Regions from separate parts of the Labrys sp. F242 genome, predicted to be linked through region 4. Evidence: riboswitches for the same ligand, from Rfam matches in the RefSeq annotation. Region 4 holds a riboswitch; each other region holds the start of a gene.
The links. A riboswitch is a leader RNA that binds a small molecule or an ion and turns the genes downstream of it on or off. The one in region 4 is predicted to bind cobalamin.

Region 1: another riboswitch for cobalamin. It lies ahead of bluB (5,6-dimethylbenzimidazole synthase); the one in region 4 lies ahead of ACZYTC_RS00535 (DUF1636 family protein).
Region 2: another riboswitch for cobalamin. It lies ahead of ACZYTC_RS04000 (ABC transporter substrate-binding protein); the one in region 4 lies ahead of ACZYTC_RS00535 (DUF1636 family protein).
Region 3: another riboswitch for cobalamin. It lies ahead of ACZYTC_RS17260 (CbtB domain-containing protein); the one in region 4 lies ahead of ACZYTC_RS00535 (DUF1636 family protein).

What each region holds. Positions count from the first base shown of each region.
Region 1 is NZ_JBVASG010000001.1:352,319-360,134, reverse strand. It holds gene ACZYTC_RS01740 (DUF3053 family protein) at 1-468, opposite strand, end outside; gene ACZYTC_RS01735 (DUF975 family protein) at 843-1,721, shown strand; gene ACZYTC_RS01730 (hypothetical protein) at 1,858-3,123, shown strand; gene ACZYTC_RS01725 (TerB family tellurite resistance protein) at 3,116-3,796, opposite strand; gene bluB (5,6-dimethylbenzimidazole synthase) at 3,824-4,558, opposite strand; cobalamin riboswitch at 4,602-4,782, opposite strand; gene ACZYTC_RS01715 (cupin domain-containing protein) at 4,920-5,540, shown strand; gene ACZYTC_RS01710 (ABC transporter substrate-binding protein) at 5,678-6,619, shown strand; gene ACZYTC_RS01705 (ATP-binding cassette domain-containing protein) at 6,706-7,524, shown strand; gene ACZYTC_RS01700 (ABC transporter permease) at 7,521-7,816, shown strand, end outside.
Region 2 is NZ_JBVASG010000001.1:853,275-861,090, reverse strand. It holds gene tal (transaldolase) at 1-679, opposite strand, end outside; gene ACZYTC_RS04015 (class I SAM-dependent methyltransferase) at 1,029-1,808, opposite strand; gene ACZYTC_RS04010 (ABC transporter ATP-binding protein) at 1,844-2,647, opposite strand; gene ACZYTC_RS04005 (FecCD family ABC transporter permease) at 2,644-3,666, opposite strand; gene ACZYTC_RS04000 (ABC transporter substrate-binding protein) at 3,668-4,711, opposite strand; cobalamin riboswitch at 4,903-5,133, opposite strand; gene ACZYTC_RS03995 (CobW family GTP-binding protein) at 5,242-6,210, opposite strand; gene recQ (DNA helicase RecQ) at 6,500-7,816, shown strand, end outside.
Region 3 is NZ_JBVASG010000002.1:377,830-385,645, reverse strand. It holds gene cobT (cobaltochelatase subunit CobT) at 1-1,477, opposite strand, end outside; gene cobS (cobaltochelatase subunit CobS) at 1,614-2,600, opposite strand; gene ACZYTC_RS17270 (J domain-containing protein) at 2,895-3,491, opposite strand; gene ACZYTC_RS17265 (CbtA family protein) at 3,960-4,724, opposite strand; gene ACZYTC_RS17260 (CbtB domain-containing protein) at 4,743-4,955, opposite strand; cobalamin riboswitch at 4,986-5,131, opposite strand; gene ACZYTC_RS17255 (histidine phosphatase family protein) at 5,264-5,818, shown strand; gene ACZYTC_RS17250 (UDP-glucose dehydrogenase family protein) at 5,934-7,250, shown strand; gene ACZYTC_RS17245 (efflux RND transporter periplasmic adaptor subunit) at 7,674-7,816, shown strand, end outside.
Region 4 is NZ_JBVASG010000001.1:104,466-112,281, reverse strand. It holds gene cobN (cobaltochelatase subunit CobN) at 1-435, opposite strand, end outside; gene cobW (cobalamin biosynthesis protein CobW) at 435-1,469, opposite strand; gene ACZYTC_RS00535 (DUF1636 family protein) at 1,466-1,849, opposite strand; cobalamin riboswitch at 1,958-2,174, opposite strand; gene ACZYTC_RS00530 (hypothetical protein) at 2,270-2,638, shown strand; gene ACZYTC_RS00525 ((2Fe-2S)-binding protein) at 2,835-3,290, shown strand; gene ACZYTC_RS00520 (xanthine dehydrogenase family protein molybdopterin-binding subunit) at 3,295-5,484, shown strand; gene cobU (bifunctional adenosylcobinamide kinase/adenosylcobinamide-phosphate guanylyltransferase) at 5,609-6,115, shown strand; gene cobO (cob(I)yrinic acid a,c-diamide adenosyltransferase) at 6,128-6,733, shown strand; gene ACZYTC_RS00505 (phosphatase PAP2 family protein) at 6,924-7,586, shown strand; gene ACZYTC_RS00500 (lipid kinase) at 7,587-7,816, opposite strand, start outside.

The DNA.
Region 1 (7,816 bases), 250 kb from region 4:
CCTGGCCGTATCCGCCGTGTCGACCAAAATCTTGGTTTCCCTGGCTCGTCGCAGGAAGCTTTCACTGAACTTGTCGAGCAAAGTCGGATCGGCGATCAACTCCGGTGCGCCGGGCATGCGCATGGCCTTGTTGCCGTTGCGACCCACGCCCGTGCGCTGGTTCATGCCATCGAAGAACGCCTGCATGACCTTGAAGCTGTCCGCGTAAGGGCCGAAGGCTTCTTCCTGGCGGGGTGTCATGACCGGAAATGTCGTCTCATCCTTGTTATCGACCAAGCGGGCCTGCAAAAACTCCATATAGGCCTTGCGCTGCTCTGGCTCCTTGCTGAAGCAAGCCGCTAGAAGCAGGCACAGCCCGATGGACAGCCACAACGGCGATTTGCGAAGCATGGTTTTCACGTGACCCTTGATTGGAAATGAGTGGATAGGGCTATGGAACAGCTGCCCTTGTTTTGGCAATAGGCTCATCCGCCGAAATTACCTTCCAAGAATGTTGGGAATTTCTTCGGTAACTGTCCTTACGGAATCGCTCCAATGATCTCGGACAATGACGCTCCTGACGTGCGTCTTCTGCCAGATCAGAGCACAGAACATTGTCATTCTCGCGAGAATAACCCTACGTCTTAGCGAGCCGTGCCCCCGCTTGGTTGATATGGGGGTGTAGTCGAATACTCCTTGTCCACGACACCTGGATGTAACGTACGGGACTCTGTTTCTCCATCGGAGCCACTAGGATAGCTTGCGTCAGGGCCCCCAGCCTGCCGAAATGCATACTCACTTCTATTGAATTGTGCTGGCGCCTTGCTCGTATAGGCTGGCGCGAGTGCGCTCCGGAATTGATCATGAGCAAAGGAACTCTCATGTCCGTCGTCTCGCCGTCATCCGACCAGCCAGGAAGCAAGCCTCTAGGCATCGGACAGATCATCGCCGATGCCTTCAGCGTCAGCCTGAGGAATTATGGCTGGGTGTTCCTGCTCCAGCTCGCGGTGTTCGCCATTTTCTTCGGCTTGCTCGGCTCGTTTTTCTGGGCGGCATTGAGCGGTGACCGGTTGGCGGCCCAATTGGCGATCCAAAGGAACATCGCCTTATTCTACCTGCTGCTCCTGGCGGCGGGCTTCCTGTCGCTCGCCTTCTATTGCGCGATGATCCGCTTGCTTCATGATCGTTACGCCGATCCCGCCAAACCTTTCATGGCAGCCTGCTTGGCCGGCGCCAGGAGATTCCTGCCCGTCTTCGGTTTATTGCTGATCTATATTCTTGCCTACATCGCGTTCTACCTCATCGCCGCTTTGATCAGCCTTGTGTTCCTTGGCATTGGCGCTCCGCCCGGCTTCCTCATCGTCGCTGCGTTGATCATCGGCATTCTTGGTCTCTTCCTGGTCTTTCCCTACCTTCTTTCCTTCGTCATCTGCATCAACGAGGATGTGGGGCCAATCCGCGCGCTCCGCCGCAGCCGCTATCTCAGCGCCGGATACCGCTGGCCTCTTTTCGGCATGATGCTCCTCACCTGGGTGATCTGGCTCGCTTATCTCGTGGTCGTGAATGTCCTGGCTCGCATATTCGGTCCCGGCGGCGGCATCGCGGCTTTGATCATGATGCTGCTGATTTTGCCCCTGATGTATGCGTGGCCGATCGGGGTCTATTCGATCGCGGCCTATCGCCTGCGCCTGCTCAAGGACGGAATCGATTTGACCGGCTCCGTCGCGAATGTGTTCGATTGAGACCTCGTGCCTAGAAAAGTTCCCTCCTCTTAGACTCGGGCCGCGAAGCCGTTGCGGCGCTCGCGGCCTCTGCTTATCCAACGATCTTTCAGGCGGGCGGCATCCGATTCCCGGTATGCGCCCTGCCGATCCGGGAATGACGATGCGCTATTTGCTGACATGGGCCGCGGCCGTCACGATGACGGTGGTGTTCTCCTTCGCACCGGCCAGGGCCGACAGCCCGGCCTCGGCCCTGTTCCAGAGCTATCTCGGCCAGGGGCGTATCAGCGAAGCGGACGAACAGATGCTGGCCCTCGCCACCAAGGCCAGCAGCAATGCCGACGCCAGGCTCGGCCTCGGCATGGTGCGCACGGCGCGGGCGCTCGAACATTTGTCGCAGGCCCTCTACAAATATGGCTTCGCCACCGAAATGCCGGCGATGCGGGTGCTCGGCCTCTCGGGCACCGTCTTCAGCACCAATCCCGATCCGCAGCCCATCACCTATAAGGACTTTCGCGGCATCCTCGCCACGTTCCTGGCCGATCTCGAAAAGGCCGACCAGACCCTGGCTGAGGTCGGCGACAGCCCCGCCAAGCTGACGGTCGATCTTTCCGTCACCCGCTTCGACTGGAACGGCGACGGCATCATCGACGAGCGCGACCATATCGGAGCAGCCATTTCCGACATCGACGATGCCGGCAAGCCCAAGCCCTTCATCGTCGCCTTCGACACTGCCGACGCCAAATGGCTGCGTGGCTACTGCAATTTCCTGATGGCCCTGACCAAGACCCTGTTGTCGCACGACATGTCGCGCAGCTGGGACGCGGGCTTCGGCAGCCTGTTTCCACATGCCGTCAGCGGCCTTGCCAAGGCCAATGGCGGCGATGGTGGCGACGGATTGGGCATGACCCTGTTCGGCACGAGCAAGCGTGACACCGACGCTATCGCCGATCTGATCAGCCTGGTGCATACGATCGACTGGCCGGTGGCCGACAAGGCGATGTGGCTGGAGGTGCGCGACCATATCAAGACGGTAATCCGGCTCAACCGTGAGACCTGGGCGCTGATCGGCAAGGAGACCGACGACGATCACGAATGGCTGCCCGGCCCGCGGCAGAAGAGCGGCGTCCTGCCCTCCCTCGACGTAACGCAGGAGCGTATCGACTCATGGCTTGCGCTGCTCGGCCAGGTCGAGCAGGTGCTGGACGGCAAGCTGCTGATGCCGCATTGGCGTTTCACCAAGGGCGTCAATCTCGCCAGGGTCTTCGAGCAGCCCGGCAATTTCGACCTGGTGCTGTGGATCACCGGCCCAGGCGCCTTGCCTTTCCTCGACAATGGCAAGGTGATGGATGCAGAGGCCTGGGGCCAGGCGACCAGTATCTTCGGCGGCGACGTCGCGAGCTACGCCTTCTATTTCAATTGAGCGGGCGCCCGGCCGCGGCATCCGGCGCAAGCAGGCGTCTCTTCAGGCGAACGATCGCCTCGCGCTGCAAATCGCTGGCCTCGCCATAGGCATTGGCGACCTCGCCCAGCATATCGATAAGCTGTTGGCGCTCCGGCAGGGACAGGCGCGCCCGCAGAAGGGGCGCCAATTCCTCGGCGACCGGCGTGAACACCCGGCCGCGATCCGTCAATTGCAAGGCCTGCTCATAGACATGCTCGCGATCGCCGATCCCGAGTGGATCGGCCATAAGAGCGAGGATCGTGTCCCGCTCGGCCCGGGTCAGCAAGCCATTGGTGCGGACAAGCTGGATCATCAGGACGACGGCCGCGAGCCTCGGATCATCGATGGTCTTGAGAGAAGCGCGCTCGAGCGCCTGCGGCCGAACCGTGTCGGAACCCCGGTCGAGCGGAAGGGGGACAACTTTCGGCACGGTCTCGAGGCGGCGGCCCGCCGCCGGCTTGCGGGCCTTGCCGCGCAACAGCCAGAACAGACCGACGAGGGCGGCCACGAATGCCCCGATCAGGATCGCCCTCGGCCCCTCCAGCAAGACCAGGCTGGTAATCAGCAGTGCGATAATCCAGATCGCATTCTTACGCAGGAAATCCATCGGCCGTGCCACCCGATCGAGACGGCGCGCATCTGCGCCGGCCACCCCAAAGCGTCTTTGCGCTTTGCTCTATCAACCAGCATTCCCCATAGCCGTCCGCATGGCGGCGAGCAAGGGATGGTCGGGCCGCTGGCCGTCCCAGGCGTCGAAGCTCAGCACGGCCTCCGGCGGCAGGCGCTGGCGCCAGCCCTTCACTTCCAGCTCCGGCCGGGCATAGGCTTCGTGCACATAACCAAGGCACAGATAGGCGACCGGAATTACGCGCTCGGGAATGCCCAGTGCCGCACGCAGGCGCACGGGATCGACGATGCTGACCCAACCGACCCCAACGCCCTCGGCCCGTGCCGCCAGCCAGATGTTCTGCACCGCGCAGACAGTGGAGTAGCGGTCCATGGCCATGTCATGGGTGCGGCCGAGCACCACGGGGCCGGCGCGGTCTGGATCGCAGGTGATGCACAGATTGACCGGGGAATCGAGGATGCCGGCAAGCTTCAGCGAGCGGTATTGCGCCTGCTTCTGCGGCGGAAACATCGCCAACGCTTCCGCATTGGCCTCCTCGAAGAGGGCCTGCACCTTGCCCCGGGCCTCAGGGCACCGCAGCACCAGGAAACTCCAGGGCTGCATGAAGCCGACCGACGGCGCATGATGCCCGGCCACGAGGATGCGCGCGAGGACATCGTCCGGAACGGGCTGCGGACTGAATTGGCTGCGGACGTCCCGCCTGGTGAAGATGGCGCGATAGACGGCGTCGCGTTCGGCCGGTGAAAACGGCCCGGAGGGCGCAAGCGCTCCCGTGGATGGGTCCATCGTCATTCCCCTTGCGATGGCAATCGCCGCGCCGTCCACGCGCGCCGATCTATCGCCTCCGGCCGGTCTTCTGACTCGGGATCCACCCATCCGGACGCCTTCCCCGCAGAGCGAGTGGCCTGAAACCTGCCCGGATAGTCCCCCTTACAGCGTTGGGCACGTCGCGGCTTCAAACCGCGTTCCCGATTCTCCCGCAAGCGGGCACCGAAGGTCTTGCGGATGTAGCATGGGAGGTGCCGACTGCCCAGCCGTTTGGGACGCTGATGCCGAGCGGCCGGCGGCGAAGTGGACAGGGTGCAGGCTTGTGGCCTAGAATCGTCGGCTAGGCTTTCGGGCAATGAAGCATCCTGGCAATCGCGCAATGAACAAGATCGACCTCAAACGACGCGCCGGCGATCACCCCGATCCCCTGGAACAGGCCAATCCCGTGCGGCTCGGCACCCGCCTTCGCCTGGCCCGGCAGACAAGGGGGCTGACGCTGAAGGCCCTGGCGACGGCCGCGGACTGTTCGGAAAGCCTGCTGTCCAAGATCGAGAACGGCAAGGCCTCCCCTTCCCTGCCCATGCTGCATCGCCTCGTGGAGGTCCTCGGCACCAATATCGGCTGGATGTTCGAGGAATCGGATAGCGAAGAGGGTATCGTCTTTCGCGCCGGCTCGCGCCCCCTGATCTCGCTGGACCCGCTCCGCCGGGGCGAGGGCATCTCGCTGGAACGGGTGATCCCCTATTCGCCCGGTCATCTCCTCCAATGCAACATCCACCACATCGAGGCCGGCGGCGAGAGCGCCGGGCCGATCCAGCACCAGGGCGAGGAAGTCGGCTATGTGCTGACCGGAACCGTGGAGCTGATGGTCGGTGAGCGTACCTTCAAGCTCTCTGCCGGCGATACCTTCGTGTTCAAGTCGGAATTGCCTCATTGGTACCGCAACACCGGAACGGAGCGCGCGAGCATCTTCTGGGTCAACACGCCTGCCACCTTCTAACGCCTCACGCCGTCGGCGTTTCAAGAATCCCCGAGACCGCCATTCAAGTAACTTGACATGAATTCAAGTCTCTTGAATGATGCTGATGTCAGAACTGAGAATGAGCCCGGCACGGGCCATCCATGAAGGGAACTGAAATGCGGCTTTCAAAATATCTCGCCGGCTGCTCGGCAGCGGCAGCCCTGGCGCTGTCCCTAGGATCGGTGTCCGCTTTGGCCGACACCTTCGCCCTGGTCACCATCAACCAGCAGGCCCTGTTCTTCAACCAAATCAACGAAGGCGCTGAGGCCGCCGCCAAGGCGGCCGGCGCCAAGCTCGTCATCTTCAACGCCAACAATGTTCCGAGCGCCCAGAACGATGCGATCGAGAACTACATCACCCAGAAGGTCGACGGCATCATCCTGATCGCCATCGACGTCAACGGCGTGAAGCCCGCCATCACCTCCGCCAAGAAGGCCGGCATCCCCGTCATCGCCATCGATGCCCAGATCCCCGACGGCGACAATGTCTCCTTCGTCGGCGTGGATAATCTCAAGGCCGGCGAGGACATCGGCAAGTTCTACGCCGACTACGTCAAGTCCAAGCTGGATGGCACCGCCAAGATCGGCGTGGTCGGCGCTCTCAATTCCTACATCCAGAACCAGCGGCTGGATGGCTTCAAGAAGGCGGTGACGGCCAGCGGCCTCAAGGTCACCTTCCTCGACACCGTCGACGGCCAGAACGTGCAGGACGTGGCGCTGAGCGCGGCCGAGAACCTGATGACGGCCAATCCCGACATGACCACGCTCTATGCCACCGGCGAACCGGCCCTTCTCGGCACCGTGTCCGCCGTGACCAGCCAGGGGCGCACCGAAGGCGTCAAGGTCTTCGGCTGGGACCTGACCAAGCAGGCCATCGAAGGCATCGACCAGGGCTGGGTCACCGGCGTGATCCAGCAGGATCCGGCCGGCGAGGGCAAGGCCGCGGTGGAAGCCCTGGCCAAGCTCAAGAAGGGCGAGAAGGTCGAGCCGATCATCAACGTTCCCGTGACGATCGTGACCAAGGAGAACGTCGACAAGTTCCGGGGCATGTTCAAGTAACGGGCTGACAGGCCCCCACGCATAGTTGGGCCCAGGCCCGCTGCTCTTCGAGCCGCGGGCGGGGCATCTCATTGCCAGGCGGAACCATGATGGACAGTGGCGAACCCTACCGCGTCAAGATGACCGGTATCTCCAAGCGATACAACACGATCCAGACCCTGGACGACGTATCGCTGATGCTCAGGCCCGGCGAGGTGCTGGGACTGGTCGGCGACAATGGCGCCGGTAAATCGACCCTGAGCAAGGTGCTTTCGGGCGCCGTGATCCCCGACACCGGCGCGATCGAGATCGACGGCAAGGTGCAGTCCTTCGCCTCCCCTGCCGATGCCCGCGCGGCGCGGGTGGAGATGGTCTATCAGGACCTGTCGCTGTGCGACAGCGTCGATGTCGCCGGCAATCTCTTCCTCGGCCGCGAGCCCAGGCACCGCATCCTCGGCGTTCCCTTCCTCGACCAGCGCCGCATGCACGACCAGGCCCGCGACATGCTCGACAAGCTCGGCATCGTCATCGCCGATACCAGGCTGAAGGTCGAGAACCTCTCCGGTGGCCAGCGCCAGTCGATCGCCATCGGCCGCGCCGCTTCCTTCAATCCCTCCGTGCTGATCATGGACGAGCCTACGGCCGCCCTGGCCGTCGCCGAAGTCGAGGCGGTGCTCGAACTGATCCGCACCGTCAGCGCCCGCGGCGTCAGCGTCATCCTGATCACCCACCGCCTGCAGGACCTCTTCCTCGTCTGCGACCGCATCCAGGTGATGTATGAGGGTCGCAACGTCGCCGAGCGCCGGATCGAGGACACCAATATCGAAGAGGTGGTCAACCTCATCGTCGGCCGCAAATTCAACGCCCGCTCCGCCGGCGCCGCCCAAAAGAACGGCTCTCCCCAGGACAACGGAGCCCGCGCATGACGGCCTCATCCACCACCCCCGCCCATCGCCCCCGCGTCCACAAGGCGCGCTGGCGCGACAAGGCGATGGCGAATGGCAGCATCATTTCGATCGCCCTGTTCTTCATCTTCGTCTGCCTGGTCTTCTCGATCTGGACCGACGCCTTCCTCACCACCCCCAACCTGCTCAACATCGTGCGCCAGTCGGCACCGCTGCTGATCGTGGCGGCCGCAATGACCTTCGTGATCACGACGGGCGGCATCGATCTTTCGGTCGGCTCGGTGCTGGCGCTCGCGGCGACTCTGTCGGCGGC
Region 2 (7,816 bases), 750 kb from region 4:
GGAAGGAAGCGCCCATCACCACCGTCTTGACGCCACGTGCCTTGTAGTCGGCATAGATGCCCCTGACCGAGATCACGCCCGGATCTTCCTCCGGCGTGAAGGTACGGCCGTCATTCTTGACATGCCAGTCGAGGATACGGCCGACGAAGGGCGAGATCAGGAACACGCCGACATCGCCGCAAGCCACGGCCTGGGCCTGAGAGAACAACAGGGTCAGGTTGCAGTCGATCCCTTCTTTCTGCAGCACCTCGGCCGCACGGATCCCCTCCCAGGTCGAGGCGATCTTGATCAGGATGCGATCGCGCTCGATGCCGCGGGATTTGTAGTCGGCGATGATGGCATGCGCCTTGGCGATGGTCGCCTGCGTATCGAAGGAGAGGTCGGCGTCGACCTCCGTCGAGACACGGCCGGGAACGAGCTTGGTGAGTTCCGCGCCGAAGGAGACGGCCAGGCGATCGGCGATTGCTGCGACGGTGCCTTCCTTGCTGCCGCCCTGCTTGCCGCCCCAGCTCACGGCTTCCGCGATCAAATGGTCATAGGCCGGCATCTCGGCGGCCTTGAGCAGCAGGCTCGGATTGGTGGTGCAATCGACCGGCTTGAGCGCCTTGATCGAGTCGATATCGCCGGTATCGGCAACTACGACCGTCATGGCGCGCAATTGTTCGAGTTTCGAAGCCATATGTAACGTCCTTGTTCACAGACCTTGATAGCGTCCCGGCACGGACCATAAACCCCAGCCCCGGCGGCGTCATCAGTTATCGTGCTTGTTTTCTCGCCCCATTGCAGAGGGAAGAAAAGACGGGCTCTCTCGGTGCTTATCTGGTGGGTCGATCTCCAGATCGACCATCTTGGAAGCGCCGTGCTTGCCGGCAGGAAGATGCCGATCTGGAGATCGGCACACCTCGTTTCAGGCGCCTCCACTCGCAAAGTTAGCGCCTATGGCACTCTCCGCCTGAGGTCCTTCGAGACTGATCTCGATCATATGGTTCCTGCCGGACAGCCATGCAAGGCGACCGGTCGCGGAGGCCTCACTTGCGGCAGCAGATGATGAAGCGCTGGTAGAGATGGGTACGCAGCCGGTTGCGCAGATCGGCCTGGCGCCTTTGGGCAGCGGCAATCGGCCGATGCGAAGAGATCACGATATTCCTGAAACCGGCCAGCTCCAGGAACGGAAGGAGATCGGCGCTCCGTAGCCCCCTACCGAAAGGTAGCCTCTCCATGATGCGGGCATGGCGCTCGCTCATCGCGCTGTCATAATAGGGATCGGCACCGCCGAGGCGGTCGATCAGGGCGATGAGCTTGGACGCCATCCGGCCGACCCTGGTGGGCCTGGCCCAATCCCCGTCGAAGAATAGCAATCTGCCGCCCGGCTTCAGCACGCGATACCAATCGGCAAAGGCCTTCTGCGGCTCGGTCAGTGTCCAGACCAGATGCCGGCAGACGACCGCGTCATAGGCGCCTTCCGGTTCCATGGTGTTCTCGGCGTCGCCGAGCCGGAAGCGCAGGCGCTGCCGGCCGGCATGCTTGCGACGGGCCACCGCCAACATGGCCTCGGAGAAATCCAGGGCCGTGACCTCGTGGCCGAGCGCCAGCAGCAGCTTGGTGATCTCGCCCGTCCCACAAGCCAGATCGAGGATCCGGCGCGGTTCGGTACCGAGATGATCGCGGATCGCCGCGGCCCAGGCCTCGAATTCCGGCCCTTCGGGAATATGATGCCCGAAGGCGCGGTCGAAGGTTTCCGAACGCCTCGACCAATAATCACGGATCTCTTCCTTGAGATCGAAATTCGCTGAACTGGCGCCCGTCATCCGTCGGCCCTCCTCATCTGTCGGTTGAGCCCGCGTCATGACGCAGCCGCGACCCAGCCCGGCCGCGGCACTGGAAGATCCGGATGCCGATAGCGGATGAAACAGCCACCGGTACCGTCGTGGACAACCTCAGCGGCGACACCGAAGACCGACTGGATGCGCGAAGCCGTCAGCACCTCGGACGGAGGACCGATCGCCTCGATCCGCCCCGCCCGCATCAGCGCGATCCGATCGCAGAACATCGCCGCATGATTGAGATCATGCAGGGCCGCCACGACAGTGAGGTTCTGGCGATGAACCAGATGCAGCAGGCCGATCTGGTGGCCGATATCGAGATGATTGGTGGGCTCGTCGAGAAGCAGGATTTCGGGCTGTTGCGCCAAGGCGCGGGCGATGTGGAGGCGCTGGCGCTCGCCGCCCGAGAGCGTATGCCACAGGCGAGCGGCAAGGCTGGTCATGGCAACCTCCTCCAGTGCGAGGTCGACGATGGCATCGTCCTTGCCAGACCAAGGCATGAAGGCACCCAGATGCGGCGTCCGCCCGAGCTCCACGGCCTGGCGGGCGGTAATGCGATCGGCCGTCTCGGCCTGTTGCTCGACCAGAGCGATCCGGCGCGCGATTTCGCGGCGAGCCAAGGCGTGGAGTGGCTGGCCCGACAGCAACACCTCGCCGCCCTGCGGGCGGCGGATACCGGCCAGCAGGGACATCAGGCTGGTCTTGCCCGAGCCGTTCGGGCCGATGATGCCGAGCAACTCGCCCGGACGAACCTCCAGCGATACACCCTGCAGGATCGAGACCCCGCCCGCCGACCAGGACAGATTGCGTGCCGACAGGCTCATGCCGTCGCCTTTCTCTGGCTGAGGATGAGAGCGAAGGCCGGCGCGCCGACAAGGGCCGTGATCACCCCGATCGGCAGGACCTGGCCGGGGATGATGATCCGGGACAGAATGTCCGCGACGATCATGAAGACGGCGCCGATCAGGGCGCTGGCCGGCAGCAATCGCCCATGGCGCACGCCCACCACCATCCGCGCGGCGTGCGGAATCACCAGACCGACGAAGCCGATCGATCCGACGATGCTGACCATCACCGCCGTCATCATCGCCGCGACGCCGACGAGCACGACATAAGCGCGCCGGACGGAAATGCCGAGGGATGCCGCCGATTCCGTACCGAAGGTGAAGGCATCAAGCGCGCGAGCGTGCCAGAGGCAGACCAGCAGCCCCACGGCCGTGATCGGCAGGGCCAGCCAGACATCCGGCCAGCGCACGCCCGAAAGATTGCCCAGCAGCCAGAACATGATGCCCCGCGCCTGTTCGGCATTGGCCGCCTTGGTGACGATGAAGGAGGTCAGGGCATTGAAAAGCTGAGACCCCGCCACGCCTGCGAGGATCACCGCGCCGGTTCCGCGCCCCGATCGCATCGCCAGCAAGGCGACGAAACCGAAGGCCACCAGCGCACCGAGAAAGGCGCCGGCCGGCAGGCTCAAAAATCCTGCGCCGAGGCCGAGAATGGCGACCCCGACTGCCCCCGTCGATGCCCCGGCCGAGATGCCGAGCACATAGGGATCGGCCAGGACATTGCGCAGCAGCGACTGCAGCACGACACCCGACAGCGCCAGGGCCGCGCCGCAGCAGGCCGCGACGACGGCGCGGCTCAGCCTGTAGTTCCACACGATGCCTTCATCGATGCGATCGAGAATGTAGCCGGCGCCCCACAGGCGGTTGGCCGCCGTCTTGGCCACCACCTCCATCGGGATGGCCGTCTCGCCGATGGCGGCGCCCAGCCAGAGCGCCAACACCAGCACGGCCAGCGCCAGCATGCCGATTGCCAGCAATCGCGTGACAGCGCGGTTCATCTCAACGCTTCAGGCCGAAACGCTGGATGGCATCGGCGAGCATCTCGATGCCGTCGACGACACGCACGCTCGGCTGCATGGCCTGGACGTCCATTTCCACGACATGGCCCTGCTTGACGGCCGGCATCAGGCTCGCCACCGGATCGGTCTTGAGGAAATTGAGCTTCACGGCGATGTCGTCGGCGGGATAGCGGCGACGGTCCATCCTGCCGGCGACGATGATGGTGGGATCGGCCTTGGCGACGGTCTCCCAACCGACGCTCGGCCATTCCTCCTCGCTTTCCACGATGTTCCGGACAGCCAGGACGGACATGATGTAGCCTGGGACGCTGTTCTTGCCGGCCATATAGGGATCGACATCGACCTTGGCGCTCGAAAACCAGAAGGCGGCCGAGACCTTGCCATCGCCGGCGGCGATCTTGCGGCGGGCGGCTTCCTCGCGTGCCTTCAGGTCCGCGATGACCTTCGAGCCGCGCCCCTGCACGTCGAAGATCTCGGCGAGTTCCCTGATCTCCTGATAGACCAGATCCATGGTGAAAAGGGTGCCGCGGGTGCCGTCGCCACCGCTGGAATTGTCCTTGCCGACGCAATCGGCGGGCGAAACATAGGTCGGGATACCCAGTTCCTCGAACTGCTCGGGCTTGCCGACGATGCCACTGGGGCCGACATGCCACTGGAACTGGGCGGTCACGAGGTCGGGTTTCTTGGCGATCACGCTTTCGAAGCTCGGATCATTGTCGGCCAGGCGCGGAATCTTGGCGTTGGCCTCTTCGTAGCCCGGCAGAACCGGGCCGAACCAGACGGCCGTCCCCACCACCTTGTCGGCAAGACCGAGAAGGTAGAGAACCTCCGTACCGCTCTGACCGACGGAGACAGTGCGCTGCGGAGCATGGTCGAAGGTGACGGTGCGTCCGCAATTGGTGATCTTGAGCGGATATTTGGTCGCCTGGGCGGCGGCTGGATCGATGCTCAGCGTCAGGCTGAAGCCGGCCGCAAGCATGACGGCGAAGCTCGACCAGCAGGCCTTTGCCTTGGGAAAAGTCATGACGTTCTCTCGGTTCGCGATAGGAAGATGGCGCTGTTCGGCGCAGGGCCGAAAACGGGAAACGCCCTCAGGCCAGGCTATGGCAGAGGGTCTGATGGCGCGAAGCGGAGGGAACAGGTGGGCGACGGCCCGAGATGGCGGGAAGAAACGTCACATTGTCTCCTGTTCCGGGCATCCCCGCCCGTGACATGGGATTGATCGAGATGACGGCAGGTTTCCTGGCTCGCGGATATCGGCCTTGCCTCTGCCTTCCCATGGGGTCACCCACAGTGGCATGGCGCTTTTGGCGCCACGAGGATGCTCGGCAATCCGCCTACAGTTGCGGGGGCAGCCACGGCATGGGCTTCGAGAAAGCCGGACCGTGTTCCCTATTACTCCCATCGGGCTCGCACCCGACGGAAACCGTCAGTGCCACAGTTACCGGGGTGTCCCGATCGCGGTCAAGTGAATATGCAAAGCGGGTGGCGTCCGATGGCGAGCCCTGTTTTACCGCCCCAGCACGCGCCTTCCCTCACCTGGAGCAAAACGCTTTAGGCCCGACAGGCCAGGAACCCCTGTTCGATCACGTCTTTCGGCAGATTACGCCCGATGAACACCAGACGGCTCCTGCGCTCCTCTTCCGGCTTCCAGGGGCGCTGATGATCGCCCTCGATCAGCATATGCACACCCTGCACCACGAAGCGCTGGGGATCGCCTTCGAAGGCGATGATGCCTTTCAGCCGAAGCATGTCGGTGCCGAATTGCTGCACGATCGTGTTCAGCCAGGGCATGAACTTGCCGGGGTCGAGCGGCTCGCGGGCAACGAGGGCGAAGCTGCCGACATGGTCGTCATGCTCATGGTCATGGAATCCTGCAAGAAAATCGGGTTCGGCTTCCAGGATGCGGTCGAGGTCGAAGGCACCGCGATCCAGCACCTTGTCGAGCGCGATATCGCAGCGGCGTGTCTCGTGGAGGGTAGCGGTGGGATTGATGCGGCGGATCCGCTTCACCACCCGTTCGAGTTCCCCGGCCGTGACCAGATCGGTCTTGTTGAGGAGGATGGTATCGGCAAAGGCAAGCTGCTCCTGGGCCTCATGCGCTGTCTCGATTTCGCCAAGCAGATGCTTGGCGTCGACCACGGTGACGATCGAATCGAGCCTGGTCTTGGCGCGCACATCGTCGTCGACGAAGAAAGTCTGGGCGACCGGCGCGGGATCAGCCAGCCCGGTCGTCTCGATCAGGATGGCATCGAAGCGGTCGCGCCGGCGCATCAGACCCTCGATGATGCGGATAAGATCGCCGCGCACCGTGCAGCAAATGCAACCATTGTTCATCTCGAAGATCTCCTCGTCGGTATCGACGACGAGATCATTGTCGATGCCGACTTCGCCGAACTCGTTGACGATGACAGCATATTTCCTGCCGTGGCTCTCGGTCAGGATGCGGTTGAGAAGCGTGGTCTTGCCTGCTCCGAGATAGCCAGTGAGGACGGTGACGGGTGTCTGCGGCGCGGGCTGCATGATGTCGGAATTCCTTGATCCGTTGCAGGCGCCTCGGAGCATGTCGATACCACGGGCGCCAGAATGGGCTTCATTTATATGAAACGTTATAACATAACTATCTTTATCTCGGTAGACCGTCAACATCTCGGTAGACCGTCAACGGTGTTGCGGGTGTAACCCGCATTCTGGCCGAGGGGCACATTGCCGGCATTCGCGACCGCGACCGTTCCACCGCAATTGCCTGTCAGCGTGGGAAATCGACGCGGGAGATTTTCGAATCATGGCCCCTGTCGGGTAAGTGTCCATGATGTCCCTGGAATGGAATCAGGCTCCAAAGGTGCATCCTGCAGGCATGACCCGCTCTTCTCCTCAAGATCCTCTCTCCGTCCTCAACGCCATATTCGGCTACAGCGCCTTTCGCGGCCAGCAGGAGGCGGTGGTGCGGCATGTCACCGAGGGCGGCGATGCGGTGGTGCTGTTCCCGACCGGAGCCGGCAAGTCGCTGTGCTACCAGATCCCGGCTTTGTGCCGGCGCGGCGTCGGCATCGTGGTCTCGCCGCTGATCGCCCTGATGCGCGACCAGGTCGAGGCGCTCAAGCAGGCTGGCGTGCGCGCGGCGGCGCTCAATTCCTCGCTGTCGCGCGAGGAAGCCTACAAGGTCCGCCGCTCCCTGATGGACGGCAAGCTCGACCTGCTCTACGTCGCCCCCGAGCGTGTGGCGACACAGGGTTTCCAGTCGCTGATCGCCGATGCCGACATCGCGCTCTTCGCCATCGACGAGGCCCATTGCGTCAGCCAATGGGGCCACGACTTCCGGCCCGAATATCGCGAACTCGGCGGCCTCGCCGCTTCCTTCCCCGGCGTACCCCGCATCGCCCTCACTGCCACGGCCGACCCGGTCACTCGCGCCGACATCATCGAGCGGCTCGGTCTCAACGAGGCCGAGGTCTTCGCCACCAGCTTCGACCGGCCCAACATCAGCTACGCCATCGTCGAGCGTGACAACGCCCGCCGGCAATTGCTGGCCTTCCTGGCTGCGCACAAGGGCAATAGCGGTATCGTCTACTGCCTATCGCGCGCCAAGGTCGAGGAAACGGCGCAATGGCTGAACGAGCAGGGTATCCGCGCCCTGCCCTATCATGCCGGCCTGGAAGTGGCTGTTCGCAGCGCCAACCAGGACGCCTTCCTGGAGGAGGAAGATCTCTGCCTGGTCGCTACGGTTGCCTTCGGCATGGGCATCGACAAGCCTGATGTACGCTATGTCGCCCATCTCGATATCCCGGCCTCGGTGGAAGCCTATTACCAGGAGACGGGCCGCGCAGGGCGCGATGGCCTACCCTCGGATGCCTGGATGAGCTACGGCATGGCCGATGTGGTACAGCGCCGCCGCATGATCCAGGAGGGCAATGCGCCGGAGACGGTGAAGCGGGTCGAACTCGGCAAGCTCAACGCCCTGCTCGGCATCTGCGAAACCGCCGAATGCCGGCGCAAGGCCATCCTCGCTCATTTCGGCGAGACCCATCCCGGCCGTTGCGGCAATTGCGATACCTGCCTTTCGCCGGTCGAGAGCTGGGACGGCACCGATGCCGCGGTCAAGGCGATGGCCGCGATCTACCGCACCGGT
Region 3 (7,816 bases), on a different contig from region 4:
CGGCCGATTTGTAGACGATGTGCCGGAGATCGTTGAGACGGCCCGGGGAGGCCGGCTTGCCTGCTTGCAGCCAGCTCTCGCGGGACTGCCCGCCCTTCCAGGCCCTGGTGGTGAAGCCGAGAATCTCCACGCGCACGCCGCAGCGCTCCAGCGTGCGCGCAAGGATGTCGGCACAGGTCGCCGCCACCGTGATCGGGCGTCCGCGCATCGAGCCAGAATTGTCGATCAGCAGCGAGACCACCGTGTCGCGGAAATCGGTGTCGCGCTCGTGCATGAAGGAGAGGGCGGAGGTCGGATCGATGATGACGCGCGACAGTCGCGCCGGGTCGAGCATGCCTTCCTCGAGATCGAAATCCCAGGAGCGATTCTGCTGGGCCATCAGGCGGCGCTGCAGCCGGTTGGCCAGGCGTGCCACCACGCCCGACAGGCTGGAAAGCTGCTTGTCGAGATAGGCGCGCAGGCGATCGAGCTCCTCGGGGTCGCACAGATCGGGCGCCTCGACGATCTCGTCGAAACGGGTGGTGAAGGCGCGATAGTCGCTGGCCCGCCGCTCGTTGTCGCGATGCTCGGGCGGCCGCCAGGGCTGGGCAGCCTCTTCGGCGTCGCCGGTCTCGGTGTCGTCGGGCATGTCGGAGGAGGGCGACTCCGCATCCTGCGTCTCGCCGTCCTGGGAATCCTCGTCCTCGGTCTCGGTTTCCTCGAGCTTCATGGAGTCGGAATCGTCCTGGACCTCGCCCTGGTTCTCCTGGTTCTCGCCCTCCTGCTCGCTCTCGGCGTCATTGTCGCGATCGTCGGAGTCATCCGTGTCGGCCTGCGCCTCTTCGGACAGGCCCATATGGGTCAGGAGGTCGTTCATGGCGCGGGCGAAGGCGCGCTGGTTCTCGATCACGCTGTCGAGGCGCGCCAGATCCTTGCCGGCCTTTTCCTCGATGAGCGGGCGCCACAGATCCACCAGCTTGCGGGCCGGCTCCGGCGGAGCGAGGCCGGTCAGCTTCTCGCGCACCATCAAAGCGAGGGCATCCTCGACCGGAGCCTCCTCGCGGGCGCGGATGTCCTCATATTTGCCGCCGCGGAAATAGCGGTCCTCCAGCATGGCGGTGAGGTTGTTGGCCACGCCCGTCATGCGGCGCGAGCCGATCGCCTCGCAACGGGCCTGCTCGACCGCATCGAACACGCTGCGCGCCTGCTCGTTCTGGGGAGCATGCCGGCGATGGACGGCCGGATCGTGACAGGCGAGCCGCAGGGCCATCGCATCGGCCTGGCCGCGCACGATCGCCGCGACATGGGCGTCGAGCTTGCGCGGCGGCTCGGCAAGGCGCGCCTTGTCCGCCATCAGCATCGGCTTTTCCGAAGCGAAGGTCACTTCGAGATCCGGCTTGCGGGCGATGGCGCGCAGGGCCCCGGCCACCGAACGCTTGAAGGCGTCGTTGGGAACATCCTTGGGCTTTTCGCCGGGCTTGCGGTTTGTCGTCATGATCCCTGTCGATCCTGGGAGCGCGGGCGTCGGCGCTGTTGGTGTGCCGGTCTTCAGACCGGCATTTCTTGCCCGCGCCGCTGCAATGCCGGTCCAGCTCCATCACTTGATGGGGCTGGGCAGACCGGCACACCCGATGTTACGTCAGCGCGACGTTCACCGAGCTCTCGGCCAGCTCCGCGCCGAAAGCGCGCTGGTAGAACTCGGCTACGAGGCTGCGTTCGAGCTCGTCGCACTTGTTGAGGAAGGTGACCCGGAAGGCAAAGCCGATATCGTGGAAGATATTGGCGTTCTCGGCCCAGGTCAGCACCGTACGCGGCGACATCACGGTGGAGAGGTCTCCATTCATGAAGGCATTGCGGGTGAGATCGGCCACGCGCACCATCTTGTTGACGATGTCGCGGCCGTTCGGGCTCTTCTGGTAGTGCTTGGCCTTGGCCAGCACGATGTCGACTTCCTTGTCATGCGGCAGATAGTTCAGCGTGGTGACGATCGACCAGCGGTCCATCTGGCCCTGGTTGATCTGCTGGGTGCCGTGATAGAGACCGGACGTGTCGCCGAGGCCCACCGTATTGGTGGTGGCGAACAGGCGGAAGGCCGGATGAGGGCGAATCACGCGCTTCTGGTCGAGCAAAGTGAGCTTGCCGGAGATTTCCAGCACGCGCTGGATCACGAACATCACGTCGGGGCGGCCGGCATCATATTCGTCGAACACTAGGGCGATGTTGTTCTGCAGGGCCCAGGGCAACATGCCGTCGCGGAATTCGGTGACCTGCTTGCCGTCTTTGAGAACGATGGCGTCCTTGCCGACGAGGTCGATACGCGAGACGTGGCTGTCGAGGTTGATGCGAACGCAAGGCCAATTGAGCCGGGCGGCGACCTGCTCGATATGGGTCGACTTGCCGGTGCCGTGATAGCCCGTCACCATCACGCGGCGATTATGGGCAAAGCCCGCCAGAATCGCCAGGGTCGTCGGCTTGTCGAAAAGATAATCGGTATCGAGGTCCGGAACGTGGTCGGAGGACTGGGAATAGGCCGGTACTTCGAGATCCGTGTCGAAACCAAACAGCTTTTTGGCCGAAACCATGATGTCCGGCAGATTGGCCGGTGTCGTTGCGTCAGTCATTATGCCTTCCTTGGCTGGCGCCAGGACGGCGCAGCCGACAATCAGTTCCAGCGGGCCGGCGGTACTGGCCCCACCGAATTTCCCAGTCTCGCCAGGCGGGCATGGAAAATTCCGCGTCGTCTCCATAGCGTTTTGTGATTTGGTGGAATCACCAAGAATCGCAAAGACGCGTCGAACCAAAGAGCTAGAGCAAAAAGGCGTTTCCGTCTAAACGCGCTTTGCTCGAGGTCGGGCGGGGATCCCCGGGATTGGAACGCGCTCCAAACCTGGAAGCCTCGCCGGTGGTGCGGGCGCTCAGCAGAGCCCAGCGCTACGCAGCGTATTATAGGCCTGGATGATCCCGCGCAATTTATCTTCGCTGGATCGGTCCCCGCCATTGGCATCGGGATGGAGGCGTTTGACCAATGTTTTGTAGCGTGCCTTGATCTCGGGGCCGCTGGCCGTTTCCGGCAGATCGAGCGCCTCGAGGGCCTTGCGTTCCAGCAATTTCAGGCGTCGCCTTTCCGGTTCCGGCGCACTCTGCGTGCGTCCGAAGCCGTGCTCGCCCTCGAAGAAGCCGAAGCCGTCATGGATCTCCGGGCCAGGTTGCGGCCCTTCGCCGCGCTTCTTGGCCCAGGGATTGACGCCCATCGTCCAGGTCGGGCGATGGCCTGTGGCGGCATCGCGCTGATAGGCGCTCACCGAGTCGTCCGGCAGGCCTGCGAAATAATTGTAGGTCTTGTTGTATTCGCGAACGTGCCCCAGGCAGAAATGCCAGAACTGGCCTTCGCGGTTGCGCCCCTTGGGCGCGCGAAATTCACCGGCGTTTCGGCAGCCGGCATGTTCGCATAGCTGTACGCTCGCCGGCTGGACCTCTTCGGCCCTTGGGCGCACCCGGATGCGATCAAACAAGGGCGAGTCCAGATCCATAATGACACACTATGCGAGGGTGAACACAAATGGGCAAGCATGAGCTTGGACGCAAGAGCGTTTTGTAATTTGAGTGAAGCATGTCAAATCGCAAGGACGCTCCAGTCGATCCAAAGGACTGGCTTGGAACCAAACAGTGAGAGCAAACAAGCGTTCATACCTGAACGCGCTTTGCTCTGGGGTTAATTGAGGCGGAATGCCGCTGCAGATTTTGAAATATGGGGTCTGCCGACCCGAAAAAGAAAGAGGCCGCCGAATGGCGGCCCAAGTCTTAGGGAGGAAACGCCCAAGGAGGGCAGTGGGGGAGCGCAAACGCGCATCCACCACGTCCGTAGAGTGATCCTGATGCGTTCATTTCGCAAGTGCGAAATGAACGAAATTTTGAAAACCGGCCCAAAACCGGGCCGGTGTTGTAAAAATGCGACGTTTGACGTGGTCGGTTGGCCTTTTTCAGCGGCTGGCGGAGGTTTGCAGCAGCTTCTGTGCTGCAACGCCGAAAGCGATCCCGAGCGTTGCCCATAGCACGGCATGGATGCCGAGCGAGGCAACGCGGAACTTCCATAGCACCGTGGCCGAGAAATCCGCCGGGATGTCGTTGACGGCCGGCAGAATCTGCATGGCGACCACCATCACCACCAGATAGGCGGCAGCCCCCACCAAGTTGGCGTTCCAGCGGCCGAGGCTGGCGGCGAGCCGGTTCGCCGTGCCCAGGGCGGCCGCCATCGTCAGCAGGGAGAGCAGGATCATGCCGAAATAAAAGGCGGTCCGCAGGCCGATCGTGTCGGGATTGCCAACGGCCGGCGGCGTCGCCGGATATTTGATCTGCGGTACCAGCATGATGGCGGCAAAACCGACGAGCGCGATCACCCCTGCTGTCGCGCGCGGGCTGAGCGTGCCGATCCGTCCCTGCGCGAAGGCGAAGACCAAAGCGAAGATGCCGCCGAGGGCTGCGCCATAGACGACCATGCCGGTCATGAGGCCGTAGCTGGACTGCACCGGCCGGCTGACCGGGTCTTCCTCATGTTCATGTGCTGCGGCCGGCTGGGAGGTTGCCGGCGTTGCGGATGGCGCCGGTGCGGCGGCGACCGCGTGGCTTTCCTCATAGGCGATAGCGGCATCGACCTGTGGTTCACCGAAGACCCAGGCGAAGCCAGACGCCAACAGTCCGGCCAGGATGCCGATCAGCATCCCCCGGATCAAAAGCGATCTAACCATGTCGTTTGCCTATGCGCCCTAGTGGCAGGGGAAGCCGAGCAGATGGCGAGCGTCGTGCACGAATTCGTGGATGTAGACGCCGGGAATCAGCGAGGTCGCGCCTTGCTCGGCGCCGACGAAATAAATGGCGAGTACGGCCAGGAGCACGGTGAAGAGCGCCCAGGGCAAGATCTCGCGGACCGGGATGGCGATCGGCTGCTGGGCGACGGGTGCCAGAGTTGCGGTGGTCATGAAAAGCTCCTTGGGATTACGCGTCCCGCTACGAGTCATGCTGCCTTGGAAGAGGTCTGACTTCCGGACGGCGCCCAAGCGCCGCCGTTCACAGTGGCGCGACCGTGCCGGATTCACACCGGCTTCCCACCCTTGGCAAAGCCCTTCCATAAGAGCCCAAGTCACGAACATGTCAATATTCCGGAAGCGACTTAGAGCATAAGTTGCGCGACTTTTTGGACGATACCATGCGTTGAAACAAAAACTTAGGGAGCATGATCCGATTGGTTCGGTCGAATCATGCACTCTAAGTCTTGGGAACTGCCGTCATGACACCACGCCTGATCCTGCTATGCCATGGGGCTACGCCTGCGGTGCGCGCAGCGGGTTTTCCCCTCGATGAGGCGCTCGATGCAAGAGGGCTGGCTGCGGCGCGGAAGCTGGAAGGGCATTTCGGCAGGCCGGCCCGCATCCTGAGCAGCCCGGCGCTCAGGGCTCGCCAGACCGCGCAGGCCCTCGGCCATGATCCTGAGGTCGATGAAGCCCTGCGCGAATGCGATCATGGCCGCTGGGCAGGGCTTGCCCTGGACGCGGTAGCGGCCGCCGAACCCGAGGCGCTCCGGGCATGGCTGACCGATCCGGATGCCTGCCCGCATGGCGGAGAGAGTGTTGCAACCCTGATTGCGCGGGTCGGCGCCTGGCTCGATGGCAGGCGGTTCGAGGGGTATACGCTCGCCGTTACCCACGCTTCGGTGCTGCGCGCCGCGGTCGTTCACGCCCTCGGGGCCGAGGCTCGTTCCTTCTGGCGTATCGATGCCGCCCCATTGGCGACAGCCGATCTCAGGCCATCCGGCCGGGGCTGGTCGCTGCGGTTGAAGGCATAGAGGCGTTGAGCAGGGCCCTCCAACGGAGTTCCTCTCTTTTTTCGTCATTGGCATGTCGCCGGGCCTTTTGTAGACACGCGTCTGACGGATTGGTCGTCCAAACAGGATTGATGTCATGCGCGTTGCAATGATCGGTACGGGTTATGTCGGCCTGGTGACGGGGGCCTGCCTCGCCGATTTCGGCCATGTCGTCACCTGCGTCGACAAGGATCCAGCCAAGATCGAGGGCCTGCTGGCCGGCCGCATGCCGATCTACGAGCCGGGCCTCGAGGATCTGGTGGCCCGCAATGTGCGTGAGAAGCGCCTGTCCTTCACCACCGAGCTTGCGCCCGCCGTCCGCGATGCCGCCGTGGTGTTCCTGGCCGTCGGCACACCCTCGCGCCGCGGCGACGGGCATGCGGATCTATCCTATGTCTATGGCGCGGTGCGGGAGATCGCGGCGGCGGTCGAAGGCTTCACCGTGGTGGTTACCAAGTCGACCGTACCGGTCGGCACCGGCGACGAAGTCGAGAGGCTGATCCGCGAAGTCCGTCAGGACGCCGATGTAAGCGTGGTGTCAAACCCTGAATTCCTGCGCGAGGGCGCGGCGATCGAGGATTTCAAGCGTCCGGACCGCATCGTGGTCGGCACGGAGGAAGAGCGGGCCAAGGAGGCGATGGCCGAGGTCTATCGCCCGCTCCATCTCAATCAGGGGCCGTTGCTGTTTACGGACCGACGCACCTCCGAACTGATCAAATATGCCGCCAACGCCTTCCTGGCGACCAAGGTCACCTTCATCAACGAAATCGCCGATCTGTGCGAGAAGGCCGGCGCCAATGTGCAGGAAGTGGCGCGCGGCATCGGCCTCGACAACCGCATCGGCTCCAAATTCCTGCATGCGGGTCCGGGGTTCGGTGGCTCGTGCTTTCCCAAGGATACGCTGGCGCTGCTGCGCACCGGCCAGGAACATGGCGTGCCCTTGCGCATCGTCGAAGCGGTGGTTGGCGTCAACGATGCCCGCAAGGCGGCGATGGCACGCCGCGTCATCGCGGCCCTCGACGGCAACATCGCCGGCAAGACGGTGGCCCTGCTCGGCCTCGCCTTCAAGCCGAACACCGACGACATGCGCGACAGCCCCTCGGTCCCGATCGTGCTCGCCCTGCAGGACAAGGGCGCCCGGGTGCGCGCCTACGATCCCCAGGCGATGGAGGAGGCGCACAAGACCCTCAGCGATGTCGATTATCGCTCCAGCGCTTATGATTGCCTCGACGGGGCCGATGTTGCCGTGATCGTCACCGAATGGGACGAGTTTCGGGCGCTTGACCTCGAACGGGTCAAAAGCCTGCTCACGCGGCCGGTGATCGTCGACCTGCGCAACATCTACCGGCTCGACGACATGAAGCGGCACGGCTTTCGCTATGAGAGCATCGGGCGCGAGGGGACGACACCCTGACCTTTTTGCGGGCGAGCTTGGCTCAGGCCCGGTGCGGCTCCCAGGACAGGGTTAAACCCCGCCCGTTTCGGGAAGGGATTGATGCGCCTGGCTTGTAAATGGCCGGAATGTGGGTCCGCCGGCGTCAGGTACCGGCGCGAGAAGCGGCGGGCCTGTTGCGGATTTGCATCAAGTCCCAACTCACGGTTGCAGGGCGGCGATCTTGATTGGATCAAAGCGGTGAGAATTATCATACTATAAGGCCCACACGGCGATTCTGCCCCGATTCCGGCCGGCCGAGCGCTGAACAGGATCTCCGAACCTGCCCTGATGGGTGCAGGCTGGGAAATCCTGCAGGATTTTCAGACGCCAGCTCCAGTGCCCGCGACAAGGCCATTAGCCATGTGGGCGGTTTGGCTGAGGCGCTTGCTTGCGAGGATGTTCATGTCGAGGTTGCGTCGCAAAATAGGTCGGCTGGCCGCCGGCGTACTGGCTTTGGCGGCCCTCGAGGGGGTGGGCACCGCGCTCGCCCAGCAAATGCCGGCCATGCCGGTGACGGTGGCCAATCCGGTCAGTCGCAAGATCAC
Region 4 (7,816 bases):
ATGGGCATTTTGCGGGCCGCCTTCACGCCAGTAATGCGCGAGCCGGTCCAGGGCATCCTGGGGCACGGTGGAGAGCTGGGACAGGCGTCCATCGGGCCTATCGTCACCGGGAATCAAGGCGAGCGCAATGCCATTGTTGCGTGCCGTCGCGGCCAGTTCCTCCGCGCCATAGCGCCAATAATCGAGTCCGCCGAGCAGGCGCACCACGATCACCCTGGCATGGCGAGCAGTCTTCTCGATATAGAGGTCAACAGACATCGGATGGCGCAGCTTCTGCAACGGCGCCAGGCGCAAATCGTCAAGGCCGGAAGCGGCCGCCAGAGCGAGGTCGCTATCGGTCAGCGAGGCGAACACGATCGCGCCGGGTGCCTGACCCAGATCGATGGCGGCCTCGCTGGCGTCGAGCGAACGCGTATCGGCCGGCAGCAGATGCATCAGCCCTCCAGCGTCTTGCGGATGCCGGCCTGGTCGATACCCTTCTCGCCGATGATGACGAGGCGGCTCGAACGGGTTTCCTCCGGCGCCCAGGCGCGGTCGAAATGCTGCGAGAAACGGGCGCCGACGCCCTGGACCAAGAGGCGCATCGGCTTGCCGTCGACAGCGACGAAGCCCTTGATGCGCAGGATATCATGTTCCTCGGCCGCCGCCTTCAGCTTGTCCACCAGGGCCTCGGCATCGAGAATGGCGGGCAGGTCGACGATGAAGGTATCGAAGTCGTCGTGGTCGTGCTCGGCCTCGTGGTCGTGGTGGGAGGGACGCGCCTCCAGATCGTTCTCGGCCGCGGCCCCGAGGCCGAGCAGCACGGCGGCATCGATGCGGCCCTCGGAGGTGCGCACCACCTTGACGGCGCGCGGCACCGTCTTCTCGATGTCCTTCTCCACGCTGTCGGCTTCGCCGGCGGAAAGGAGATCGGCCTTGTTGAGCACGACGAGGTCGGCGCAGAGGAGCTGGTCCTCATAGACCTCCTCGAGCGGATTGTCGTGGTCGAGGGAGGCGTCGCCCTCGGCCTGGCGCTTGAGCTCTTCCGGATCATCGGCAAAGCGTCCGGCCGCAACCGCGGCGCCGTCGACCACGGCGATGACGCCGTCGACGGTGACACGCGAACGGATCGCCGGCCAGTTGAAGGCCTTGACCAGCGGCTTGGGCAGAGCGAGGCCAGAGGTCTCGATCACGATATGCTCGGGCGGGTTGGGGCGCGACAGCAACATTTCCAGCGCCGGCACGAAATCATCCGCCACGGTGCAGCAGATGCAGCCATTGGCGAGTTCGACGATGGCGTCTTCCGGGCAGCTCTCGATGCCGCAGGACTTCAGGATATCGCCGTCGACGCCGACATCGCCGAACTCGTTGACGATCAGCGCCAGCCTGCGGCCATTGGCGGTGGCCAGCAGATTGCGGATCAGCGTTGTCTTGCCGGCTCCGAGAAAGCCGGTGACGATGGTGCAGGGAACTTTGGTGTGCGCGTTCATTCGGCGGCGTCCTTGAGAGTTGGCATGGGTGGAATGCGCGCGATCATGCTGCGCTTGAAGACTTCAGGACGGCCGCGCCAGGGCATCAGGCCGTCGGTGGAATGGGCCAGCAGGCTGACGCCGGTGAGGACGTCGGGGCCGCTCTCGGCACTGAGATCACCGAAGACATAGGTCCAGGTACCTTCGGCCGTGAGCGCCACCGTGCAGGAACGCTTGCAATTGCCCAGACATTCGACCCGCTGCAACTCGACGCCTTCAGGCAGCATGCCGGCGAGCGCATCGCGCAGCCGTGCCCCCTGGCGCGGCGCGTCGGGATCGTCGCCCTCGCGCCTGCAGGTCACGCAGACGAGCAGCCGAACTGGAAGAGGTGTTTGTGGCATCGGCCCTGTTCATCGCCGCCGAAGCGGATGGAGGGCGCGGGACCGACGGCGAGGCCGACGATCGTCCGGGAAAACGGAACCGGCCTCCGAGGCGCCCCGCCCGGACCGATGACAAGGTTGCGAACGGCAGGTCTCCTGGCTCGCAGCTCATCGCCCCCCGCCGCCTTCCCGGTTACCCAGTGGCCTCGAGGCGGGGCGCTCGCCGCTTACAGTTGCGGGGGCAGCCGCGGCTTTGGCATCCAAGGCAGCCATCGACTGGCTGCTCTTCATCCGCACCGCATTCCCTCTTCTCTCATAACGAGAGACCGATCGTGGCTGACATAAGGGGTGTGCGGACGGGCTTGTCAATGTTCCCGCTTCCAAAGCACGCGCAAAATCCGGCATAAAGGGCGGCGACGTCGCCACACCAACGAGGTTGCCATGCCCGAAGAGAAGCTGCCGCCGATACCGTCATCCGAGCCGCAGAAGATCGACGTCATCTTCCGCGGCGGTTCGGTGACGGCCATCGGCGTCGTGCTCGCCTTCTCGCTGGGCTTTCTCAACAACTGGGCATCGCAGCCAGGAACCTGGATCCCGGAAGACCTGGCCGCCGTCTTTCTCATCGGGGGCGGCATCATCTTCCAAGTCTGGGCGCTGGCCGGCATGCTCTCGGTCAAATCACTGGAGGCGCCAGTCTATCGCCGCATCGTGCGCACCTTCATGATCGGCCTCATCCTCGTATCGGTCGGCGTCCTCGTCGCCATCGCCGGCGACGCGCTCGGCTACAGCCGGATCTGGTTCAAGCAATAGGCCGGGGGGCCCTTCGCAACTGGCGGCCGCATTTCTCGACCGTTTCCAGACTGCACAAACTCTCACGTCTGCGTTACCCGTCACCCCGCCGCCATGATTGCCGCCACAATTCTGCCTTCCCGCAATCGCCCACCAGAAGGCCGACGCCGATGGGCCCGGCACTTCTGCCCGGCATCAGCCGCTGGAAGGCCTGCCCATGGTTGCCATCACCGTCAATTCGACCGTCCACCGGCTCGACATCGAGCCCGAGACCCCTCTGCTCTGGGTCCTGCGCGATGAACTCGGCCTCACCGGCACCAAGTTCGGCTGCGGCATCGCCCAATGCGGCGCCTGCACCGTCCATGTGAACGGCGCCGCCATCCGTTCCTGCCAGACCCAGATCGGTGACGTCGACGGCGCCACCATCACCACGATCGAAGGCCTGTCGGCGGACGGCAAGCATCCGGTCCAGCAGGCCTGGCTCGCCGAGGACGTGCCGCAATGCGGCTATTGCCAGTCGGGCCAGATCATGGCCGCCGTCGCCTTCCTGAAGGATACGCCCACCCCTACCGACGCGGATATCGACAACGGCATCACCAATATCTGCCGTTGCGGCACCTATCCGCGCATTCGCGCCGCCATCCATCGCGCCGCCGAACTGATGAAGGGATGAGGCCATGAACGCAATCGACCGCACGCCCACCGCGCTGAGCCGGCGCAGCTTTCTCGCCATCGGCCTCTCTGCCGCCGGCGGCCTGATGATCGGCGGGCTCATCCCCGCTGCATCACAGGCCCTTGATATCGCCGACCAACCCTGGGGCGGTGCTTCCACCGACGGCGAGATCAATGCCTGGATCCTGATCGAGCCCGACGACACCGTGATCATCCGCGTGGCGCAATCGGAAATGGGCGAAGGCATCTTCACGGCCCTGCCGATGATCGTCGCCGAGGAACTTGGTTGCGACTGGGCCAAGGTGAAGCCCGAATATGCCTCGGCCAACCGGAATTTGCGCGAGAACACCGTCTACAAGCGCATGGGTACCGGTGGTTCGGGCGCCGTGCGCCGCTCGCGCGAATTCCTGCAGGCAGCCGGCGCCAATGCCCGCGAAAGGCTGGTGCAGGCTGCTGCCTCGCGCTGGCAGGTGGCGGCCGAAAGCTGCAGCGTCGATGCCGGCAAGGTGCTGCATCAGGCCAGCAATCGCAGCCTGCGCTTTGGCGAGCTGGCCGGCGAGGCTGCCAAGGTCACGCTGACGAGGGAGCCGGCCATCAAGACGCCCGAACAGTTCACGCTGATCGGCAAGCCGCTGGCGCGTCTGGATACGCCGCCCAAGCTGACGGGGGCGGCGCAATTCGGCATCGATATCCGCCTGCCTGACATGGTCTATGCCGCCGTGGTGACCTGTCCCGTCTTCGGCGGCCGCGTGAAATCCCATGACGAAGCCGCCATCAAGGGGCGCCGCGGCATCCTGGCGGTGGTGCCGATCGAGGGCGGCCTCGCCGTGGTGGCCGACCGGTTCTGGCGCGCCAAGGAAGCGGCACTCGCCTTGCCCGTGATATGGGAAGAAGGCTCGGCCGCCGATACGGACAGCAAGGGTTTCGATGCCGACTATGTCGCAGCCCTCGACGGCCCCGCCGTCACGGCGCGCAAGGAAGGCGATGTCGACGCCGCCCTCGCTCGCGGCAAGCGTGTCGACGCCCTCTACCAGGCGCCGCATCTGGCCCATGCGCCGATGGAACCGCTCAACTGCACCGCCCATGTCCATGACGGCAAGGTCGAGGTCTGGATGGGCACGCAGAATCCCGACATGGCGCTCCAGCTCGCCGCCAAGGCGGCCGGTGTCGCGCCCTCCGAGGTGGAGATTCACAATTGTTTCCTCGGCGGCGGCTTCGGCCGGCGCGCCGTCAACGACGAACTCGTGCAGGCCGTGACGGTGTCGAAGGCGGTGGGCAAGCCGGTCAAGCTGGTGTGGACGCGCGAGGAGGACATGCGCCACGACCGCTATCGCCCGCAGGCCGCCATCCGCTTCCAGGCGTCCCTCGGTGACGACGGCCTGCCGGCCGCAATCCATGTCCGCACAGCCGTGGGTTCCATCCAGCGTTCGCTCGGCTGGGGCAAGGTGGAGAACGGGGTCGAACCTTCCGCGGTCGAGGGCCTTGCCAACATGCCCTACCGCTCCGGCGCGGCCCAGGTCGACTGCATCCTCAAGAACACCCATGTGCCGGTGATGTTCTGGCGTTCGGTCGGCTCGTCGCAGAATGCCTTCGCCCTGGAGAGCTTCATCGACGAACTCGCGCTGGCCGCCGGCCAGGATCCGTATCGCTTCAGGCGCAAGCTCCTCGAGGGCAAGCCTGATTTTCTCGCCGTGCTCGATACGCTGGCTCAGAAGAGCGATTGGGGCAAGCCGCTGCCCAAGGGCCAGGGGCGCGGCATCGCCATCCATGAATCCTTCGGCACCATCGTCGGCGAGGTCGTCGAACTCGCCGTCAGCCCGCAGGGTGAGGTGAAGGTTCAGCGCGTGGTGGCAGCCGTCGATTGCGGCCATGTCGTCAATCCGCTCACCGTGGAGATGCAGATCGAGAGCGCGGTGATCTATGGCCTCTCGGCCGCCCTGTTCGGCGAGATCACCATCGAGAAGGGCGCGGTGGTGCAGGGCAATTTCGACGACTACCAGGTCGCCCGCCTTGCCGATACGCCTGTCATCGAGACCCACCTCGTGCTCAGCGGCGGCAAGAAATGGGGCGGGATCGGTGAGCCCGGCACGCCGCCGATCGCCCCGGCGGTCTGCAATGCGATCTTCGCCGCTACCGGCAAGCGCATCCGCAGCCTGCCGGTCAGGAACACCGACCTGAAATGGGGACCGGTGTGAGCTTGTTCGGAGCGCGGACTTCCAGTCCGCATCTTGGAAACCTGGCGCTTGCGGTAGAGGAAGATGCGGACTGGAAGTCCGCGCTCCACTTGCCTTCCTGCCCAAGACCCGGCAGGAAGGCTCCATGTCCCAGCCTCGACTCACCCTGGTCCTCGGCGGCGCGCGTTCCGGCAAGAGCCGGCATGCGGAGAACCTGATATCGGCCCATCCCGCCCCCTGGACCTATATCGCCACCGCCGAGGCCTTCGACGACGAGATGCGGGCCCGTATCGGCGAGCACCAGGCCCGGCGCGACGCCAATTGGCGCACGGTCGATGCCCCTCTCGCCCTACCCGGAGCACTCGCGGCAACGCAGGGCCCCGTGCTGGTCGACTGCCTGACGCTCTGGCTCACCAACCTCATGCTCGGCGGCCACGACCTCAAATCCGCCTTCCTCCGGCTTCAGGAGAGTCTCGGGGCGACGTCCGGCCCGGTGGTGATGGTCTCGAACGAGGTCGGTCTTTCCATCGTGCCTGACAACGCCCTGGGCCGCGCCTTCCGCGACGAGCAGGGCCGGCTCAATCAACAGATCGCAGCCCTCGCCGACCAGGTGATCTTCATGGTGGCAGGCCTGCCGATGGTGGTGAAGTGATTGGATGCTGACATGACCGACGATGCCGCGCGCCACAAGGCGAAGATGGAAAAGCGCAAGGCGGTGCAGGACGCCGAGGTCGCCTCCAAGACCATCACCGAAAAGGGCCTCTTGATCGTCAATACCGGTCCCGGCAAAGGCAAGTCCACAGCCGCCTTCGGCCTGATCATGCGCGCGCTCGGCCATGGCTGGCAGATCGGCGTGGTGCAGTTCATCAAGGGCGCCTGGTCGACTGGCGAGCGCAAGGCGCTGGAACGCTTCGAGGATCTGGTGACCTGGAAGAGCATGGGCGAGGGCTTCACCTGGGAGACCCAGGACCGCGAGCGCGACGTCGCCGCCGCCGGCCGCGCCTGGGAGGCGGCCAAGGCGATGCTGGCAGACCCCGCCATTCGCCTCGTCGTGCTCGACGAGATCAACATCGCGCTACGCTACGACTATCTCGACCTCATCGAGGTCGTCGAGACCCTGAAGGCACGCCGGCCGGACCTGCATGTCGTCGTCACCGGCCGCAACGCCAAGCCGGAGCTGATCGAGGCCGCCGACCTGGTGACGGAGATGACTCTGGTGAAGCATCATTTCGCCGCCGGGGTGAAGGCCCAGCAAGGCATCGAGTTTTAATGATTCGATACGATACTTGTCATCCCCGGCAAGGCCGCAGGCCTTGGGAAGGGGATCCAGGGGTTGCAGGCAGCGCTTTTAGGCCCCTGGATCCCTTTCCCCTCACGTTCACAAGCAAGCTTGTAAACGCTCGGCCGGGGATGACAGCCGGCTCCAGCGTCTTCATCGTTAGCAGAGCCTCGCAATCCTCATGATCCAACAGCATCCCGAGCGCTCGGCGCTGGTCGCCATCCTTTGCGTCGCCGGCGCGGCCCTGATCTTTGCCGTGCTGGCCGGCCTGGTCACGCAGGGAGGCACGGAAGCCTTCGATCGCGCCATTCTCCTGATGATGCGCAATCCCGCTGATCTCACCGATCCGCTCGGGCCGGGCTGGCTCGAGGAAATGATGCGCGATTTCACCGGCCTGGGCGGCGTCGGCGTGCTGACGCTGACCACCCTGGTCGTAGCGGGTTTTCTTGCGCTTTCGGGATCGCCGCGCAGTGCCGTCTTCGTCATCCTCGCCATCGGCAGCGGCATTCTGATGAGCTCGCTCTTGAAATACGGCTTCGACCGGCCGAGGCCGGACCTGGTGGCGCATGGGTCCAGGGTCTACACCTCGAGCTTTCCCAGCGGCCATTCGTTCATGTCCGCCACCGTCTATTTCACGCTCGGCATCATGCTGGCCCGCAGCTTTCCCTCGCGAGCCCTGTCGATCTACATCATGGTGGTGTGCACGCTGCTGACCTTCGTGGTCGGCATCAGCCGCGTCTATCTCGGGGTGCACTGGCCCACCGACGTGATCGCCGGCTGGGTGATCGGCGCCGGCTGGGCCCTGTTCTGCTCGCTCCTGGCGCAGCGTCTGTCGGGACATTGATCAGCCAGACTTCGCCGGCGGCGCATAAACTTCGATGGCGTGGCGCCGGAGCTTGAAATGCGCCGGCGTCCAGGTGGTAAGCTCGCCGTCGGTGTTGACCGGGCGCGGCCGGTTGGTGCGGATCACCAGTTCGGTGGTAGCGAAGGCCCGCACATCGTCCCACTGGCCATGGGTACCCTTGCGCAGGCTCGGCAGCAGCTTGAGCAGGCGCCACCAATGATCGACCTCCA